One region of the Paenibacillus sp. FSL R5-0345 genome, then DNA from elsewhere that is predicted to be linked to it. Evidence: riboswitches for the same ligand, from Rfam matches in the RefSeq annotation. Region 1 holds a riboswitch; each other region holds the start of a gene.
What was found. A riboswitch is a leader RNA that binds a small molecule or an ion and turns the genes downstream of it on or off. The one in region 1 is predicted to bind cyclic di-GMP.
Positions count from the first base shown of each region.

Region 1 (5,249 bases):
CCCAAAGGAAGCGCGGGAATTACTCAGCTGATGAAGCGGAGAGAACAATTCCCCAGTCTTACTGTCGTGCAGCACTAGATGTCGATGAGCGAAGGTTCCGCGCTGAGCATCCTGGCCGCTCAGGCGAATTGGCGTACCATCTTTTAGAATGGTAGCGAAGGCGAGAGACTCAGCAAGTGCCCAGTCGACCTTCTCACCTTCATTCAGTGCATCCTTACGGCGTTGCAGAATTCGTTCCAGCTTCGGATAGACTTGGAATCCTTCTGGCACAGTCAGCAGTTCACGATTGATCTCCTGCAGACTGGAGATAGATAATGCTGTTGAGCCTGGCGCAGCGTGTTCCGCTTCTAAAGGAATGAAGGCTTTTGGTTCTTTTTTCTTGTGATTGCCTTCCTTCATACTATCATACGCACGTTGCAAAACGCTTTCTGCAGCAGCATTCATCTCTTTAACATCGTCAGCTGTAAGAATCTTTTCACGCTGTAGTCGCTCAGCATAAACCTTGTAGACGGTTGGATGTTTACGCACCTTACTGTAAACAATAGGCTGTGTAGTATCAGGATCATCCATTTCGTTATGACCATGACGGCGGTAGCCGATGAGATCAATCACGAAATCCTTTTTAAATTGGTGGCGATATGCGCTAGCTAAACGGACAGCTGCTACACAGGCTTCCGGATCATCAGCGTTGACATGGACAATCGGGATTTCATACCCTTTGGCGATATCACTGGCATAATGCGTAGAACGGGAGTCTTCACTTTCGGTCGTAAAGCCGATCCGGTTATTAACAATGATATGGATCGTTCCACCATTCTGATAACCTTGAAGTTTGCCGATATTAAGTGTTTCTGCAACAATCCCTTCACCCGGAAAAGCAGCATCGCCATGCATTAGCACTGCTATAGCTTTACTGGTATCAATCTTAGGCAGCCCGGCAGTGCTCCGATCCTCTTGAGCGGCACGAGTGAAACCTTCCACGACAGGATTGACGAATTCCAAGTGACTTGGATTGTTCGCTAGTGTTATTCTTGTGCGTACGGTTTCTCCTTCACGGACAGCGCGGTCTGCACCGAGATGGTATTTCACATCACCCGTCCAGCCATAGTTAATTCCTGTAGAGCCTTCGGAAGGGAAGAGCTCCTTGTTTGGAGAATGATGAAACTCTGAAAATATAATATCATAAGGTTTGCCTAAAATATGTGCGAGAACGTTGAGACGGCCGCGGTGCGCCATACCCATCAGAATATGCTCTGCGCCGTCATGCGCAGCAGCGCGTACGATTTCATCGAGCATAGGCACAAGAGCGTCGTTGCCTTCCAAGCTGAAACGTTTCTGACCCACAAAGGTCTTGTGGAGGAAGGTTTCGAATTGCTCTACTTGAATCAGGCGGTTCAGTAGTTCTTTGCGTTCTGAATTATTTAAAGGTGCTGGTGAGCTAGTGGATTCTGCCTGTCTATTCAGCCATTGCAATTCTTTTTCCTCATGCACATGCCCGAATTCATAGGCGATAGTTTTGGTATATGCCTGACGCATACGCTGAACAGCATCCCATCCGGTATGCACGTCATTCGGTGCATTCTCCCAAATGAGTGTGGCAGGTAATGCGATCAGATCCTCACGGGTCAGCCCATAAGTTTCAAGTTCGAGATATTTAGCCATGGGATTGTGGTCCCGCTCAAGCGGATCAATTTCAGCGGCCATATGGCCATATATACGAATATTAGCGATTAACTTGGAAGCTCTTACTGCTTTTCTAAGCCATTCGGTGTCTCCTGAAATGCGAGGCTGTGGAGCCGGTTCGCTATCCGGTGTTAATGGTGGGGGACCCGAATTTGTAAAAAGTTCACGATAATTATTCTCTACGGTGGTTGGGTCTTTCACAAATTGCTCGTATCTTTCTTGAATGTAGCCTAAATTGGGTCCATAATACTTACTCCAAATGGATTCGTTATAGGGCTCTTTGGCTGCCATGAATACATCCTCCTCAACGGATGAACTCCATACGTGACATTTTGTGTCAATGCTTGTAGGAGCTGTGATGATTGCGGTTTCATTCCTCATCTTATTGTGCTACTTTCCACACATGTAATCAATTCATTCTTTCGTCTAATACGTTCGCAAAATGGTATGGGTTAGCTTGTTCTACTAAATAAAGAGTTGTTCTTTTTTATTACCCATTCTAAAGGCCTACTAAAATGATTCTATTATCCTTAATTTTAACTAAATAGGGAATGGGACATTATTATATTGGCTTATATAATTTTATGAATAAGACGAGTATCGCGATAATAGGACAGGAAATTCTATAAAAGAACTTCTATTTTTTGTTTTTTAATGGAAAAACTAATCAGAAATCGACACACTTTTTCACTTTAGTATAGTATAATGTTATTGCAGTTAGCGTTTTTCATATATTTCAAAGTAGATCCTTTCACGTAAAGGGTCCAGTAAAAGGTAAACTTGCCGAAAGGCAGGGGCACAAAGTCGCGGGTCTAAGGTAGAAATACTATGACAGCCGGATTGCCTGGGGACGTAAAATCTTAGGAGGAGATTTTTTGGACAAGTCCAACCAGGGAAGCAACAGAGAACAGCAGGTCATTGATCTAGACGTAGAGTGGGTCCATTTATTATTAGCAGCTAAGAAGGCTGGCATAAAGGCAGATGAAATTCGTCGCTTCTTTCATGAGAAGACTGTGCAAGCCGTGCAGTAATACATTCAGAGCATTACATATCAAATGAGCACAGCGATAACTCGCTGTGCTTTTTTTCTTTATATAAGAAGCTATAAGTTTCAGATGACACACTGTCCTTATATTCTAGTAGAATATAAAACGCCTTCGCAGTCCATATAGGAGAACGAAGGCGCTTATGCTTGATAGTATGAGTAGAAGAGGATCTTATCAGATCAGATGGAAGGATTAATCCTTCTGATCCAGGCGCCATTTCTGGTAGTCCAGAAACTCCTTGAATTCGCGTTTGCTTATGCCTGAGGCCATAGCTTCCTGCACCAATCGGAACCATTCCGAATCTAAAGGTGATTCCTCAGCATCATTAGGTTCTCCATAGAGCAAAGCGTGGATGGATACCTGAAGCGCGTCGGCGATCTTTTCGATAAATTGGATTGAAGGATTGGATTGGATGTTTCTCTCCACATTGCTAAGATACGACTTAGCAACATCCGCTCTGTCCGCAAGCTCAGATAGGGACAATCCCTTTTCTAGGCGGAGATGCTGGATACGTTGGCCCATATTTTGTGGCACTATGCTGACGCCCCTCCGTAATTTTTGTTATTAGTATAGCAAATATCAATAAATTCGACAAAGATTATTGTAAAGAAAAAAGCAGCATCTACTTATCCGCTTTCCGGAATAAGAATCTGCTGCTCTTCGAATGGAAGACTTATTAGATTATTTAGCGGATCCAGCTGTTTGCTTACCTACGAAATCCCAAGTCAGAGTTAATGAATCTTTTTGGAAGTAGTTTTGCTCTTGGCCGTTATCAACAAATTCGAATTGAACGGTGAAGCTATCATTTGTGCCGGCCTTAATTCCAGATGCTTCGCTAGTACCCCAGATTGCATCAAGTCCAGTGTTTTTTACGAGATCCGGTGTCTGAGTCTTCAAATCGGCCAGGGTAGTTTCCCAAACTACTTTCTCTTCACTACCAGGTAAGATGCCGCTTTTATCTTTATTCACCAGGAATTTAACTTTGATGAATTTTGCCAAATCGTTAGCGCCGTTGTTACCACCTACATCATTAATAGAGGTAGCTGTTTTGAGGAGGATCGAACCGATATCAAGTGTACCGTCATTTTTTAGTTTGAAGTCTCTTTTGATCGTATCGCCTGGCTTCAGATCCTTCAAATCAACGATAACAGAAGGATCAGAGTTCAAATCCAGTGTACCTGCTGCGAATGTAGCGGTGCTTTGTGCAGTGTCGCTAAAGTAAGCGAATGTTCCTCCACCAATCAATGATAAACCCAGTGCTGCAGATGCTACGCCAAGACCCAATGTTTTTTTGATACCCATAATTAAAATTCCTCCTCGGTTTTGTGGTTTTTTTATAAAAGTTATATATTGTAACTTCCGGTTCGTAAGCGGAAGCGGACAATCAACGAATTACTGTATTTCAGTTGGAGGTGGAGAGGTGGGCAGTATAGCCGCATTTTTCTTTTCGAGTGCAGCTACAGCCTTCCATGATGAATACAGGGCATAGAGCAGGAGCATCAAGCCTGGTACGATCATGAGCACAACACTTCCAGCTTTGGAAACTGCGAAATTCATAGCGTAACCTACATAAGGTACGGTGACCCCTGCATACTCAGCTACAACATTCGTGGAACTGGTAGGGTTCATATCAGGCGCATCATTGTTATCGCCTTTCGTGCGATACATGGCTTCACCAGTAGCATTGTTCATTGTTGCTTCTACAACACGGTGAGTAATGAGCAGGTTTTCTTCATTTCTAAAGGTGATAACATCGCCTTTTTTGAAGCGATTCATATCTCCTCCGGGTTTTAAAGCGACAATCGATCCGGTTTGAATCCCTGGCTCCATCGAACCTGAGAGTACCGATTTGATCTGGTATCCGAAGAAGGCAGGTTCACCGCCGGAGGCCTTGGATAACACTACGGCTATCACCAGCAGAATAAAGATCACAAGCATGATGCTCGATAATGTATTGTTGATCATTTTTTTAATCCGCATATTATTCTCCACCTTTGTCTTGTTGAGGGGCCGAAGGAGCTGGTGTTGCTGCCGGCGGGGAAGAGGTTGTAGCTTCCGCCTTTGGCGTCTCCTGAGGAACCTTTTGCTGTGGTATATCTTGTGGAATCGTTGGCTCTTCACCAACTTCCGGATCGACCGGGTTAGTAGCTGGGGCTTCAGGTTGCTCTTTATTTATGTTCTCTGGAGCAGCTTCACCTGTCGGTGGAGTCGCTTCCGTTTTTGCTTTCTCTTCAGCTTCAGCTTTCGCTTTGTCCTCTGCTTCTTGCTTTTCTTTTTTCTCCAGGGCCAAACGTTCTTCTTTCTTCGCTTGTTCCAGCGCCTCTAATCGGGCTTTCTCAAGGGCTTCCAATTGTTGTTCGCGGGTTTGACTGATCAATTGGAGCTGACTCTGAAGAGTGCTGATGCCTGAAGTAGCTGATTCTTTAAGATCATTCATTTCAGTATTGAGATTTTCATAAGTGGAGGTAAGCTCGCTAGAGATATTGCCAGCCGGTTGACTAAAAGCAATCAGGTAGGGGA
Region 1 is NZ_CP009281.1:390,035-395,283, forward strand. Features, by position in the region: gene R50345_RS01740 (2-oxoglutarate dehydrogenase E1 component) at 1-1,974, opposite strand, end outside; cyclic di-GMP riboswitch class I at 2,447-2,531, shown strand; gene R50345_RS31070 (anti-repressor SinI family protein) at 2,559-2,714, shown strand; gene R50345_RS01745 (helix-turn-helix domain-containing protein) at 2,922-3,251, opposite strand; gene R50345_RS01750 (TasA family protein) at 3,411-4,031, opposite strand; gene sipW (signal peptidase I SipW) at 4,122-4,709, opposite strand; gene R50345_RS01760 (hypothetical protein) at 4,711-5,249, opposite strand, start outside.

Region 2 (5,249 bases), 2.1 Mb from region 1:
AAAATCTTACCATTATCCGCAAGCTGCCAGATCGCTGTCGCTGTAAACAGCTTTGTAATTGAAGCAATGCGGAAGATTGTATCCGTTTTCATTTCTTGGGTGCTGTCTTCTTCGTAACTGAAACGTCCCCCGGCACCATTAGCAAATATTTTCCCATAACGACTTAGAGAATAAATATAACCATCAGCTACTTTCTTATCACAGAGATCCCCATAAAAATGATTAAGTGCCTCTAAGCGGTCCTCCCTGTAATTCACTTCGTGCAGCTTACTAAGCTCTGTGGATGATAACATCGTTCACACTCCCCTAATTTTAATAAACACGCAATAAATTATCATAAATGTAAATATACACCTAACTCATAATACCTTGTCAATGTAATAGTTACAACATGATATTTCACGTACTTATAAATTAATTCAGTTTATTAATTACATAAATAGCATGCGCTAAAACCCTAATAAATGGAAGGTCAATTATATATTTAACTATTCTTTACTGATCTCACTACCGGTAGCCACTGTCAAGAATCGAGCAAAAAGCGCTGCTCTATTGAACAGCGCTTTTTACTCGATATGAAATGCCTTTATTATTCTAGTTCAGCCGGCTTTACAATGGCTGTACCTTTGTTATTCTTGGAATATTTAGCTTCAATTTTCGTGGTGTATGTATCTTTTTCTCCGTCACTGGTCAGCACATAACTCAGATCGACTGTCAGCTTTTCCGTCTGCCAGGTCTTAGTATTGACGAACAATTTCCAAGTTACGCTTTTCGGTTGAACGGTCTCACCATCCCAGAGATTCTCCTGGTCATACAGCGCGATTATTCCCTTAGCTGCTGTCGGATCAGTTATCGTGAACTGTAGGACCGTCTGTGCGCCAACATTGTTGACTTTCATCGATTTTTTATAACTTTTGACCGAATCAAGCATGGAAACAGGATCATATTGACCTTTCGAGTAAAAAGCATTCCACTCCGCCTTCTCCAGTCCAAGCCAATACTGTGCATTGGGATCGATGGGCTCCCCGTCATCGTCGTAACCCTCGTCTTCAGATTCATCGATAAGCTCACTTCCGTCTACAAGATAGTAATACTCCTTGTCATTGGCATACAGGCTGTAAGATGTTTTTAAAAGACTGCTATCGACGGTGCCTGCTGCGGCAAAATTCGGCAGACGGTTGATATCCAGCTTCAGTGTGTTGGTGTTGCTGATACGCACCCCTCCGCTTTGAATATCCTGTTTTTTGGTCACATCTAAGTGGAAATTCTTTAGTGCTTTGGAGGCTGCCGTTACTTTGCTGATCATTTGATCCGCAGTGACTGCTGCTGTCGTAGCTGCAGACACAACTTGAGGATTAGACATCCATCCGATCGTTCCGGACAGCAATAAAGCACCCGCTGCCAACCCTGTACCTATTGTTTTAAAAAAACTCTTCATGTACTTCCCCTTTCGGCCCCTTGCGATAATGTAACACCGTATAGGTCGGAATAATAAAAACAGCTCGAAATAGACTACACGTCCTTCAGAACTATCCTTTATGATTCATAAGACATCCCTATGGCGGCCTGGCGATCATTTCCTTCTGTAGAAAGGCTTTAGACCCATGGCTTTGTGTCATCATCTTTCGATGATTTTACCTTTAACGCGGACATTCAATTAGTTTAAATTAGATTAAAGGACGTTTGTCCCTTTGCCAATTTTAGCATGGTCATATTTACCTGTAAACGACTTATCTTCCATTTATCTTTACAATAAAGGTAATAGATTAATTTTTATTCAAATTGCTGTTTTCTCTTTCATCAAAGTCCTGGTCTAGGCTGGTGTCAGTATTATAAGTCCAATGACCCTTAACATATTTCAAGTAAATAAGAGCTTCGTATTTATCATTGTCTACCCCTTCATTGTATGTAACATCGCTCCAATCGAGTTTCCCATGGACGACAGCTTCCTTTTCTCCTAGGTAAACGACTCGTTCGTCGGTTAGCAAGTACCTCGATTCAGAATTGGCAAAGTGCCCCTTCATCATACTTTCCCATGTCACCGAACTGAACACAACAGCATTCCATTCTTTAATAATCGAGGGGTCTGTATATTGGGTAGTAAGATCAAGATTTTCGGAGTTATACGCATTGTAATAGGTTCTTAGATCTGCCAATACGGCATTCTGCTCGGTTTGATGATTCTCCATAATAACCGCAGCTTTCTTATCAATATCCGCAGGAAGCTCCATACGATTAAAAATCAAGCTATCATTCGCGATCTTCCACTGTCCTCGTTCATATCGAATATCGAAAAGATACACAGCTTCTCGCTTCAATTCTTCTGTGTTCTTAATGTAAGTTACTTGAAGATTCGCTTCACTAGCAGAAGTGTATTCAATCCGATCTATTGTCACTTTGAAGTCTTTAACTGCGATTTCACTGATTGGTTGATTAGCTTCATAATCATATTCTAGATTCATATAACCTAATTTAAGATTATCAGATGTTAATAAACGGGGACTAAACGTTTCGTAGTATTTCGTAAGTAGTTCTTGAATAGCAGCTTCCTGACCCTCTCCGTACGGTTTCAAGCTCACAGATAGCTTAGATTGATCATAACTAACCGAATATTTCGCTAAGTTACTAACCAAACGAAGAGGAAGATACACTTGTCCATTAAGGACAGGAATCTCTTTATCCAAATAATAAGTCACTCCGTCGTAGTAAATGATAGCCTCACCAGCCCAGAATTCGATTTTGGCACCTCTTATGACCCCTGAGATTTTACGAGTATCAGGATCAAATGATACCTTATAACCCATGGCGGAGAAAAATTGGCGATACGGCACGTACATAACACCAGACTTTAAGATCGGATGAACGCCAGCAACCTTTACATTATTCACAAACATCTGAATAGATTTGTCAGCAGACGCTGTCCCTATAACAAGCGGTGTAGTCATTATCAAGCAAAAGCTCAATAAAAGAACCGCAAACTTTCTAACCATTTAACACATCCTATTCTCAATAATGGCGTAATTTGTTCTACCTGTTTAATTCAACTTCTTCTATATTTCCGTCCCATTCCATGATGAATTTTTTATGAAGGGAAGTGTTTCTATAAATACTATTGAACTTGATTAGCTAAGTCTACTAGATCGGAATCATCCAGTTTGTAATCACCTAACAGATCAAGATTTCCGTTGATATAATAAACAAAGCGGGCCAAGAAACCATCTTTGCTCTCCCACCAAATAGATTGACTGGTCTCATCCTCATCGTAATAAGCCTGTTTTCCGTTTTTTAGTGTATAAGGTTGTTTACCTTGTTCAGATACTTTCTCTGGATCATTTATAACCTTACTTAGAATCAACCTAATTTCCTGTGTGGTCTGCTTGTTTTTATAATGAAAGATATATTGTTGGAGTATATATGGATTATCAAGTTCTATCTTCGTACGAACTTCATTCACTTCAAATGGAAATCTAAACGGCTCAGCGAAATCATAATTCATCGATAAAACCCTATCTTGATTACTACCGCTGCATCCACTTATTAAAATAATCAATATTAATAAAACATAAGAAAAAACACTCTTCATCTCTTCCCTCCTTCGTATTACATAACAAGTAAAAGGTAGCAAATTATTTGGGTACACATACCATCAATTCACCTAAGAATACATCAACCAAATATTGGAATTAACATCTATTATATCAAACAAGTATAGAGATTAAAGGAGGATATGAAACTAGCAAACCAAAGAGTACTAGAATGAATTACCTTCACAACAAAAAAAGCATAAAACAGACTCCCGTCCGCTTTATGCTTTGCACCTAAACTTATTTCACAAATCCAAAAAATCTTAGGATAAACAATATTTTACGAGCGCATCACGCACACCATGCTCGTTGTTCGAACCCGTTACAGCATTCGCTGCCGCTTTTACCTCTACAGGAGAATTATCCATCGCCACACCCATCCCTGCGTAAGTAAGCATAGAAATGTCATTAAAATAATTACCGATGGAGAGAACTTCTTCTTGCGGTATTCCCAGCTTCACAGCAAGATTTTTTAAAGCGTTACCTTTAGAGGATTCCGGATGCATCAAATCAACGAAAAATTCACCACTTCGCAAAATATTGTACTCAGGAGCCCAAGTACGCCATTCACGTTCAGCTTCGTCAAGGATTTCTGGCTGTGTAAATACAGTAAACTTAACAACCGGTTCACGGAAATCTTCCCAGGCTGGCAGTGTTGCTGGCACAATACGAAAGTGCTCATACATATAATTAGCTTCTTTTGTCAGGTTCTCTACATTATCAACGTACATATCAAAAGCAGTATTCACATCATAATGAATATTGTGTTTACGGCAATAGTCAATATAGGGGTCAAGACCACGTGCATCCATACCGTATTGATGCAATACTTCACGATCTTTCACACGTACCGTTGCAGCCCCGTTGTGACCTAGTACGTAACCAGACAGCCCTATTTCCTCCATAAAAGGAATCGAGTTCTGTGGACTGCGTCCCGTACACAATACGATTTGACCGCCAAGGCGTGTAACCTCAGCAATAGCTTCTTTATTCTCAGAGCTTAAGTGGTGATCATCATTTAATAGCGTACCGTCCACATCTAGTGCAATCAGTTTGTATCTCATACTCCACCATCCTTGTCTTTCTTTTTCTATATATATTGAACTTGAGGCTTTTGTGTTAAGTGTCAGTCGCAACTACGGTGAATGTTTGGACTTCCAGCCGCTGTTGTTTCCAGATTTCTTAATTTATACCGTTTAATAGCGGATGAAATCCGGAAACAAAGGCGGTCGCTATCGCTCTTACAGTTCCAAAATTCCCCTCCGTCTCTCCCTTCTCTTATACCAAGTTTCCAAATTCAATTTATATATCAATTTATATATCAGTTTCTCTACTATCCTTCTGACCCATCTGCCCCTAAGAGTGCCAGCTCCTCTGACGTCAGTTCCCGACAAGCTCCCAGCGGCAGACTTTCATCAAGCTTCAATTCTCCCATAGATACACGTTTCAGAAAAGTGACTTTTTTGCCTACCGCCTGAAACATACGCTTCACCTGATGAAATTTCCCCTCAGTAATGATAAGTGAAATATGGGAAATCACTTTGCTGCCGCGCTCTCTTCCAAGAATGGTTAAGTGTGCAGGCAAAGTAACGTAGCCATCTTCCAGCTCCACCCCTGCTGCAAAAGCCGCGACATCATCCGCGTCTACATCGCCCTCGATGGTTG
Region 2 is NZ_CP009281.1:2,458,228-2,463,476, reverse strand. Features, by position in the region: gene R50345_RS10590 (serine hydrolase domain-containing protein) at 1-293, opposite strand, end outside; gene R50345_RS10585 (DUF6612 family protein) at 590-1,438, opposite strand; cyclic di-GMP riboswitch class I at 1,558-1,649, opposite strand; gene R50345_RS10580 (copper amine oxidase N-terminal domain-containing protein) at 1,767-2,945, opposite strand; gene R50345_RS10575 (hypothetical protein) at 3,110-3,583, opposite strand; gene R50345_RS10570 (Cof-type HAD-IIB family hydrolase) at 3,848-4,648, opposite strand; gene R50345_RS10565 (pseudouridine synthase) at 4,918-5,249, opposite strand, start outside.
Region 2: linked by a shared signal. The riboswitch ahead of R50345_RS10585 (DUF6612 family protein) and the one ahead of R50345_RS31070 (anti-repressor SinI family protein) in region 1 are both predicted to bind cyclic di-GMP.

Region 3 (5,249 bases), 640 kb from region 1:
CGTCGTTCAGATATTATCATCCTTGCAGTAGGTACGCCATCGTTGCCTAATGGTGAAGCAGACTTAACCTACATTGAGAATGCAGCTGTTGAAATCGCTAAAGCGATGGAAGGGCACAAAATTATAATGACAAAATCTACAGTTCCCGTAGGAACAAATGAGAAAATCTCCAACATACTTTCTAAATCTACCCATCATTCTTTTGATATCGTGTCTGCTCCCGAGTTTTTACGTGAAGGGTCAGCGATTCGCGATACCCTCCATCCCGATAGAATTGTCATTGGTCTCGATAATCCAGAGCTGGAACCAACTATGCGCGAGCTTCATAAGGGTTTCACAGTAAATGTATTTGTAACAGATATACGCAGTGCTGAAATGATCAAATATGCTTCGAATGCATTTTTGGCCACGAAGATTTCCTTTATTAACGAGATCGCCAATATTTGCGAAAAAGTGGGAGCTGATGTAACCGAAGTAGCACAAGGAATGGGTATGGACCAAAGAATCGGGTCATCCTTCCTGCAGGCTGGCATCGGTTATGGAGGCTCCTGTTTCCCGAAAGACACTAATGCGCTCATTCAAATTGCGGGCAACGTCGATTACGAATTCAAATTATTGAAATCTGTAGTCGAAGTGAACAAAGGACAACGGTTTATGATCATCTCCAAGCTGCATGAATCACTTGGCAGTCTGCGCAGTTCGACGATTGGGATCTGGGGGCTTGCTTTCAAGCCTAACACTGATGATGTCCGCGAAGCTCCCGCCAGAGAGATTGTTGAGGCGCTGGTGGCTGAAGGGGCTACGGTTAAACTGTATGATCCAATCGCAGCTACAAATTTCAGGCAGCAATATGATCATCCGCAGCTTCGTTGGTGCAATCTGCCAGAGGAAGCGGCTGAGGGCAGCGATGCCGTATGCCTGCTTACCGATTGGAGCCTACTCAAGGACATTGATCTGCATCAGCTGGCGAAAAGCATGCGTAATGGGGTGCTGATCGATGGACGCAATGTGTATTCCAAGGAGCAAATCGAGGGTACCGGCCTCGTTTATCATTCTGTCGGCCGCCCGCAGATGGGTGGATTGAGCGGTTATTCTGCTAGTGTGGCTGGAGCGGTTTAATCTATATATATTGAACTTGAGATTTTTGTGTTAAGTGTCAGTCGCAACTGCGGTGAATGTTTGGACTTCCAGCCGCTGTTGTCTGCAGATTTCCTGATTCTAACCGCTAATAGCGGTAGAAATCCGCAGACAAAGGCGGACGCTATCGCTCTTACAGTTCCCAAATTCCCCTCCGTCACTCCATTCCTTTATCTTAAGTTTCTAAGCAATTTATAAAGTTAGGTACTCTGATTGTTTATCGCAGTAGCAGATAACCTTGTTGTAGTAGTACTTGCGTTGGCTGCTGCCTCCATAGGAGCAGAAGCAAATCTTTAGAAAAACGTGCTGCCTTCCGGCTGGTACAGCCCGGTGCAGTACGGTTCAAGCATTTAGAGGAAGTTGGTTAGGTAAAGAACGGAAAGGGAATTTGGAACTGTAGAAACGGAGTGTTCGCCCGAAAGATTTCCGTAGGAAAGCTAGCTTCGAAAGCATATGCTATCCTCGGATTTCTACCGCTGGCGGCGGTTCAAATCAGGAAATCTGAGGATAACAGCGATCGGAAGTCCAAAATCCCTTGGAGTGGTTCATACCTAATAAATTTTTAAAAAATGCATCCGCTCGAACTAAGGCTAAGCGGAAGCTATACGTTTTGATAACAATTTAATTATGCTCATTTCCATATATTAAGGAGGGTTCATTCTATGAAAATGGTACTTCTATCAGGCGGTTCAGGTAAACGGTTATGGCCGTTGTCCAACGACTCACGTTCAAAGCAATTTCTAAAGGTACTTGAAAGCCCTCAAGGTGAACCAGAATCCATGGTACAACGTGTCTGGAGACAGCTGGAGGAAGCGGGAATGGCAGAATCATCTTATCTGGCCACCGGCCGCGGCCAAGTAGAAATGATACAAAGCCAACTGGGAAGTCATGTGCCGATTATCGTTGAACCGGAGCGTCGGGATACTTTTCCGGCTATCGCCTTAACAGCTACCTATCTTTATTCGGTTGCAGGTGTTTCTCCAGCGGAGACGGTAGCGATTTTGCCTGTTGACCCTTATGTAGAAGCATCCTTTTTCGATACCATAGCTATGCTTGAAGGGACTATGCTAGAAAGTGGAGCAAATCTGGCTCTAATGGGTGTTATTCCTGAACACGCCTCAGAGAAATACGGATATATCATTCCTACCACCGAAGAGGCGGGGGAGAACGGTTTTATGAAGGTGAGTCACTTTCAAGAGAAGCCAGACCGCATACAAGCAGAACAGCTTATCGAGCAAAATGCATTGTGGAATTGCGGAGTATTTGCCTTCCGTCTAGGGTACTTGTTAGATATTTTGCAGCGTAAAGGGTTGCCTTTAGGATATGAAGAATTGCAGAAGCAATATAAGCTATTGTCTTCCATCAGCTTTGATTATGAAGTGGTGGAGAAAGAAGAACATATTGTGGTACAGCCGTATGATGGATTCTGGAAGGATCTTGGAACGTGGAATACGCTAACAGAGGAAATGAGCAGCAAGCATGTAGGCAAGGGTTTTGTGACGGCGGATTCTGAGGGGACTTGCTTGATTAATGAGCTGGATATTCCAATTACGGTAATTGGTGCGAAGGATCTGATCATCGCGGCTAGCCCGGATGGGATTCTAGTTACCCATAAAGCCGAGAGTCCACGGATTAAAGAAGTGCTGAAGACCTTTGAACAGAGACCGATGTACGAGGAACGCCGCTGGGGCCATTACAAAGTTATTGATTATGTGAAATATGACGAGGGCAATGAAGTGCTGACTAAACGGATTTTTATATCCGAGGGGAATAATATCAGCTATCAGTTACATCGCAAACGTAGTGAAATTTGGACAATCGTCAGCGGCGAAGCAAGTATTGTGCTGAATGAGAAAAAACATAATGTGAAGGCTGGGGACGTGGTACGTATACCGGAAGGAACGAAGCACGCAATCCTTGCTTTGACGGATGTTGAGTTTATAGAGGTACAGACGGGTTCTGAATTAGTAGAAGAAGATAATATTCGTATTACTTTAGACTGGAATGATATAGAACTACAACAATTCATTTCATAGGTCTAACCTATCTATTTAACCAATTCGGAATTTCTTAAAACAGGTAAATTGACTCAATTATCAAAAAAAGTCATAAAAACACTAAATATATCATTAATTGTCGTCGATACTTACGGTAAGAGAGATTATTTCTCTTAAATTGAAAAGGCAAACCTATCGAAAGGTAGGGACGCAAAGCTATAGGGCCTTCGAAAGAGTGGCAGCCTGGCTACCGAAAGGGAGATTATTTTGAAAGCTTACCGTACGTATCGATTGTTTGGTGCATTTCTGTCACTCGTCCTGTTTCTGACTGCACTTCCGCTTACTGTTGGAATTTCGCCGTCTGTTGTCATAGCTGCTTCAAATTCTGGAACGCCAGTTACCCCAGGAGCCTCACCTGAAGCCGTAAAGCTGCTTAACTATTTTTACTCAATCTCAGGAAAAGGAATCCTTGCTGGCCAACATGACTATTTAGAAAGTCCAGATGAAATTAACAATATGCTGAAGGGAACCAGCGGACAGTATGCAGCTCTTCACGGTTATGAAATGGGTGCGATCAGTGGCCAGTCTGAAGGAACGATGTCCTGGCAGCGTAAAAATGTGGTAAACAGCGCCATCAACTGGAATAAAGCGGGCGGAATCGTAGCTATGACTTTTCATGCTAACCTGCCGGGCACCTCTTATGACTGGGATAATGTTAAAAAAACGCTTAGCCAAAGTGAATTCGATAGTTACGTTACACCGGGTACCAAGCAATATAACAGTCTGATTGCTGAACTTGATAAGGTGGCAGTATCTCTAAAAAGCTTGCGAGATGCGAACGTCCCGGTACTTTGGAGACCCTATCATGAAATGAACGGGAACTGGTTCTGGTGGGGGAAGAAAAATAACTTTTCTAAACTTTGGAATATTATGTATGACCGTTTTGTTAACGTTCATAAATTAAATAATTTGTTATGGGTATGGAGTCCGAATGCTCCCAATGTTTGGTCAGATCCGTATGCGTTAACTTATCCAGGAGCTGATAAAGTAGATATCCTGGCAGCAGACATATACGAAAATGATTACCAGCAAAAATACTATGATAGCTTGTTGAGTCTAGCCGCGGGCAAACCGATTGCGATCGGGGAAAATGGTGAAATGCCTAATCTGGAGAAGCTTCAACAATCACAAAGTAAATGGACTTATATGATGAGCTGGGGAAAAATGCTTTATGAGAATAACAGTGCAGATACAATCAAAACTTTTATGAATAGCAGCTATACCCTGACTAGAGATAAATTAAATAATAGCTTGGTACCCACACCTAGCGCCGCACCGGCACCTCCCGAAGAAGAGGGAGAGGCAGCAATTCCTCTCGCGAAGGGGCTTGCAGGAGAGTATTACAACAACATGCAGCTATCGGGAGCAGCAGCTCTTATTAGAACCGATGCAATAATTGATTTCAATTGGCGGCAAGGATCGCCGGATGCCGCCCTTGGGATTGATCGTTTCTCCATACGTTGGAGCGGTAAAGTTAAGCCCTTATATGATGAACAATATACATTTTACACTACATCAGATGATGGCATCCGTGTCTGGGTGAATGGGGAATCTGTGATTGATAGTTGGACGAAGCAAAGTGGCACTGAGCGTAAGGGCAATATTACGCTGAAGGCTGGTCAGCTATATGATATCAAGGTGGAGTATTACGAAAATGAAGGCGATGCGAGAGTCCGCTTGATGTGGGAAAGTGCTAGTCAAGTTAAAGAGACAGTTCCAGCAAGTGCGCTTTTTCTTCCGGATGTCTCCTGATTGATGAAAATTAAAGGTCGATCCTTAGTAGCTCTGCGTTATTGCAGAGCTACTAAGCTATAGTCCTCATTAGGTCAGAAGACGATTGTCCGATAACAGGTATGTTTATTTATTACCTGTGGAGGCAGTACAGCTACCGAAAGGAGGATTTATTTGCGTAAATATTATAAGCAAAACAGATTGTTGTTTACTATATTACCGGTGTTTATTATTTTTTCCTTGCTGCCTTGGGGAGAGGTTAAGAGTCTTCCGAAGGCTATGAGTGTTTCTTCCTCTCTTCCCCCGGCTATACCAAGCAATCCA
Region 3 is NZ_CP009281.1:1,025,986-1,031,234, forward strand. Features, by position in the region: gene R50345_RS04495 (UDP-glucose dehydrogenase family protein) at 1-1,119, shown strand, start outside; gene R50345_RS31805 (hypothetical protein) at 1,147-1,335, shown strand; gene R50345_RS04500 (sugar phosphate nucleotidyltransferase) at 1,800-3,173, shown strand; cyclic di-GMP riboswitch class I at 3,310-3,389, shown strand; gene R50345_RS04505 (glycosyl hydrolase) at 3,402-4,946, shown strand; gene R50345_RS04510 (glycosyl hydrolase) at 5,100-5,249, shown strand, end outside.
Region 3: linked by a shared signal. The riboswitch ahead of R50345_RS04505 (glycosyl hydrolase) and the one ahead of R50345_RS31070 (anti-repressor SinI family protein) in region 1 are both predicted to bind cyclic di-GMP.

Region 4 (5,249 bases), 2.6 Mb from region 1:
AGTAACTCCCACACGAAGAGCCATGACATAATGAACACCCAATTGATCAAACTGACCCATCGAAATCAGGGCAGAGATAACTGCGATTTCCTTCCAGTCAGCTTCGATTGTGTTGCGTTGAAAAATATCGCCGTAGGCATTTCCCATAATAAATTCAGCCAAATCAGGGAAATGTTCTTTAATCGGAGCCAGTGCCTTAGCTCCGTAGTCTCCTGAGAGATTCGTGAAGTGGTTAAGACCACTGTTTACATTGTCTTTCATAAGTGACCTCCTAATTTAGGTTCAAAGTACGATGAGCAGTCGGAGGGACCTCATCACGGTCTGTTAGCAGTTCAATGACGGCAACACGGTTGATGGCAACAGCGTCCTTGATAGCTGTTTCGAACTCCTCAGCTGTCTCACATTTGTAACCCGTAGCACCAAATGATTCTGCGAATTTCACAGCGTCCATAGGGACTTCGTAGATCGTTCCGTCAATACGTCCTGTAGTTTTTTCCATACCTTTTAGAGCCATATCTAGCTGTTTATTATTCACAACAATGAATATGACAGGAATATCCTTGCAGACAGCAGCGTTAATCTCTGCGCCTAGCATCATAAAGCAGCCGTCTCCTGTAATGCAGAAGATCGTTTCTTCTGGTGCAGCAACCTTTGCGCCAATTGCCATCCCGATGGAATTACCCATACAAGCAAAGTAAGCATCGAATACAAAACTGCCAGGTTTCTTAACCTTGTACCATTTCGCAGCATGGAAACCGTGACTTCCATCATCAACAAAGACTGTGCTGTTATAAGGAATCAAATCACTCATCGTACTCAAGACCGATGCAAGTGAAAGGTTTGGTAAAATCGGAGGCTCTTCGGTATAATCGGAATTTGTCGGTGCTTCGCGTTTTGTGATGTTGTTCGTGTCAATATTATTGAGATAGCAAACTAGATTGTCACGTAGATCTCCAGTCACTGGAATCGTTTTAGAGAACAATATTTTTCCGACAAAAGTCGGATCGCTATCAAACTGAATTAATGTTGCAGGATGATTTTCCTTTTTAAGATTACAAATAGTCATATCGCTTAAACGTGACCCGAGAACGATAAATAGATCACTTTGATTCAGCAAGTCATCCCCATGGGTACAACCGCCTACTCCAATTGGACCGTGATAGAGTGGATGATCCCAAGCTATAGCTCCTTTACCACCTGGAGATGTAACTACAGGAATATTAAATGTTTCTGCTAATTGAATTAGCTCACTATGTGCTCCTGAGCGGTTAACGCCTTTACCCGCGATAATTATTGGATTCTTTGAGTTATTTATAGCATCAAGTACACGGTCGATATTAGCATGGCTGACCAGTGATTCGCGTTCAGGGATTACAATATTACATTCCTCTAGCAATTCCGTTTGTACATCAAAGGGAATACAAAGGTGAACGGGACCACGATTACCGCTCAAAGCAATGGATATGGCATGATTAAAGATTGTGCTAAAGTGATCTCCACGTTCAATAAGCTTGCTATATAAGGTGGCAGGTCTAAACATATCAGCTAAATCAGCTAGAAAAGAGGTAGAGTCCTGACATTGGGGAATTCCAAGCTCTTTAATAGATTGATGGCCAGTAATAAATAGGACAGGTAGGTTGTTGGCCTTAGCATGTGCTGCTGCAGTTAGTAGGTTTGTTCCACCAGGACCGGAAGTGCCAAAAGCTACGCCTATTTTTCCAGTTTTCAGCGCATACCCAGCTGCTTCGAAGCCGGAACTGCTTTCATGTCTTCCAGGAATAAATTCAATACCGTAATCTACCATTTTAAGAACGATAGGACAAATGGATTTACCGATGATACCAAAGGAATGGGTAACACCAAGGTTCCGTAGTGCTTCCGACATGTAATCTGCGACTGTCTTCAAAAAATACACCTCACAAGTTGATTGTTATTTTAAAACCAAACACTAGAAAACCTGTGCTCTAAAATAGGGCACAGGTTGGTAGCATAAATCGCCATAGAGACTGAACAAAAGTCCAGTCGTCTTGGTTTTCAGCAACCTGGCAGTCATGGCCTCAGATTAAAAATGAGGCTGTAGATCCATGGTTTTGCGTCATCCTCTTTCGAAGATTTTGCCAATATTAATTTAGAAATTTATAAGAAGAATTTTCCTTTACAATATATTCCTAGACACTCTTTGTCAATATATTATCGCAAATTAACTCGAATTTTGACGAAAGTCTTGTCGAACCTATGAAATAATAGATATAAAAAAACTGCTCCTAAGTCTAAGCTTAGGAGCAGTTTTTGAATTTGTTTATATGATTTGGACGTCACTTAAAACTTGAAAATATGGATCGTCTTCTGTAGATTAAATACAGCCTGAGTCATTTTCTCAGTTTCTTCTGCAACGGACTGCAGGGCATTAATTTGTTCATTCATAGCGGCTGATACTTCTTCGGTGCCGGCAGCGGTTTGCTGCGTGATCGCAGAGATATTCTCGATTGCACTTGAGATTTTCAATGCACTTTCCAACATAAGATCACTTTCGGCAGAGAAGGAGGAGATCTGCTCGGTAATATACTGTACACTTTGCACGATTTGAGCAAAGATATGAGCAGATTGAGTGATCATCTCATTCTGTACCTGTACGACTTCTTCGTTGATAGCGATATTATCAATCGCTTGTTTAATATCAGTTTCGATGCTCCGAACCAAGCCAAAGACTTCCTTCGTAGAAGCCGTTGATTCTTCAGCGAGCTTGCGAACCTCCTGTGCGACTACAGCAAATCCTCGACCATGTTCTCCTGCACGCGCTGCTTCGATGGAAGCATTTAGTGATAACAGGTTGGTCTGTTCAGCGATCTCAGTAATGGTCTTTGTGATCATCGTAATTCCGCGAGCATTTTGAGAAAGGGCTTCGATAGTGTCAGCTACTTTTTGAGTAGCCTGGATGTTTTTACGCATGCCTTCAGCTTGCGTATCAACGGATTGGCGTCCTTGTTCAACTAGCTCTAATGTATGTATTGAACGTCTGTTCATTTCTTTTGTTGAGTTCGTATAATTGGATACTTTATTCTCAATATCTTTAATGGATTCTGTCATTTCAGCGATATCCGTAGATATTTCATTTGCACCAAGAGCTAGCTCGTTAGACGAAGAGGCTACCTGTGCCATGACAATTTTCAAATTCTGATTCTTATCTTCGATTCCACGGCTTGCATCCATAACTTGACGAGTGATTTGTGATGCTTCTGTCAAAATCTTCTTGAGCTTGTCAATCATAGTATTAAAGGAACGGCTTACGTCCCCCATAGACCCGTTCTCGTCGGCTCTACTAGTAAAATCCCCTTTTGAAATACTATGAGATACATTCGCGATGTCATCAAAAGAAGATGTAAGCGTTCTCTCGATAAAGCGGGCCACTGGGAAGGTTAGAGCAGCAAGAACGACGATTAGAACAATACCCAAAATAATGTTGCCTAAGATCATAAAAGTAACTAAAACAGGAATGGCAAATAGTGCGGCAACGAGGTAACATCCGGCAACAATTCTTTGTTTTAACGGAAGTTTATGCATCCAGTTCATTGGTATAATGTCCTCCTTATTAATATTATGTATTGGTGTTATTATATGGGATTTAAAGGTGATTGGTCTATAGTAAGAACTGACATAAATCTTCTTTTCGGAGTAGTTCTTTAGATTTCGTGTCAAAAATCCTCATAAATAGCGGAAATTTTTGCGATAGCAGACTTTACCATCTCTAAAAGTTCTTGCGGTGAAAGTACAATAACCGAGGGACTAAAAGAAAGGATTATCCGGCAGGCCGACTCGATCGTATTAAATCCGGCTTCTACGTTCACCCACTCTGCATTGCTAGATGGCTCTATCATATGGATAGAAACGAATCTTTCACGTTGCAATTCTTTTAAGACAGATGTTCTAACCCTTAATTTTACCGGATATTTTGGCAGTGCTGCTTTGAAGGCTGTAGTGGACTCTTCCCAATAATGTTTTAAATCAAATTCATCAGGCCTGTTAAACCGCTCATTGGTCTCTTCTACGTTTATCAATCTGGACACACGAAAGGTTCGCAGTTCATCCCCTATATTGGCTACGACATACCAAACTCCTCGTTTTGCAACTAACCCAAGAGGTTCAATCATCCGGACTTTTGTCTCGTCGTTCCGGAGATAAGTGATTTTTACTTTACGGTCTTCCCAAAGAGCTCTCTGAAGTACAGAAAGGAACGGATAAGTCTCATCCGAAGGATGCCAACTGGCACCGTCAATATGGATCCGCTGGCTTAGATAATTTGCTGGGTTACTAGTTCGATGAGAGGAAGCAGCCTCCAGTTTGAGAACAGCGGAAGAGAAGTCGTCCTGTATCCCCAGATCTTTCATGATAGATGAGTCAGTGGACAGAAGCAGTGAACCAATCTCTTGTGGCTTCATACCTGTTAAGGAGGTTCGGTACCCTTCTGTAAGCATCCAACCTCCTTCACGCCCTCGTTCAGCTACAATCGGGATGCCTGAAGCACTCAATGCTTCCATATCTCTAAACACCGTTCGTTCTGACACTTCGAGTGTTTGGGCCAGCTCGCGAGAAGTCATTTTTCCACGTTTTTGCAATAGAAGCAATATAGATAACAAACGGTCGGCTCGCATTTATTATTTACTCCTTCTCGAATTAAATATTGGACGTGCTCCATTCAACCATTCTAAATTTTGATTATATTATATATGTCAGTGGATGTCATATATTAAGGCTATACTTATAAAACGTAGGGAATGATCACAGAATACTGAAATTGAAAACATACTGAAAGGGTTGAGGGGAATGACATTGAAAGGAAAAGTGGCACTGGTTACGGGGAGCAGTAGAGGCGCTGGTAGAGGGATCGCTTTAGAATTAGCAAGAAGAGGTGCTTTTGTCTATATTACAGGGAGAACCATAGATGTATCTGCCACTGAACCAATTAAGGGGAGCATAAATAGCGTACTTAGAGAGATAAAAGAGAGTGGAGGATCTGGTGCGGTAATCCAATGTGACCATACGAAGGATCAGGAAACAGAAGCAGTGATCCGTCAGATCGCTGAAGAGCAGGGGCGGCTCGATATTTTAGTGAATAACGTATGGGGAGGCAATGATCTAGCTATCGAGCAGAAGCCTTTTTGGGAGCTATCTACAGCTCATTGGGAGAATATGTTTAATGCAGGGGTGAGAGCACAGTTGATCACGAATTATTACGCAATTCCCCTCATGCG
Region 4 is NZ_CP009281.1:4,583,050-4,588,298, reverse strand. Features, by position in the region: gene R50345_RS20420 (carboxymuconolactone decarboxylase family protein) at 1-261, opposite strand, end outside; gene R50345_RS20415 (thiamine pyrophosphate-binding protein) at 272-1,915, opposite strand; cyclic di-GMP riboswitch class I at 2,034-2,129, opposite strand; gene R50345_RS20410 (methyl-accepting chemotaxis protein) at 2,320-3,570, opposite strand; gene R50345_RS20405 (helix-turn-helix transcriptional regulator) at 3,693-4,649, opposite strand; gene R50345_RS20400 (SDR family NAD(P)-dependent oxidoreductase) at 4,822-5,249, shown strand, end outside.
Region 4: linked by a shared signal. The riboswitch ahead of R50345_RS20415 (thiamine pyrophosphate-binding protein) and the one ahead of R50345_RS31070 (anti-repressor SinI family protein) in region 1 are both predicted to bind cyclic di-GMP.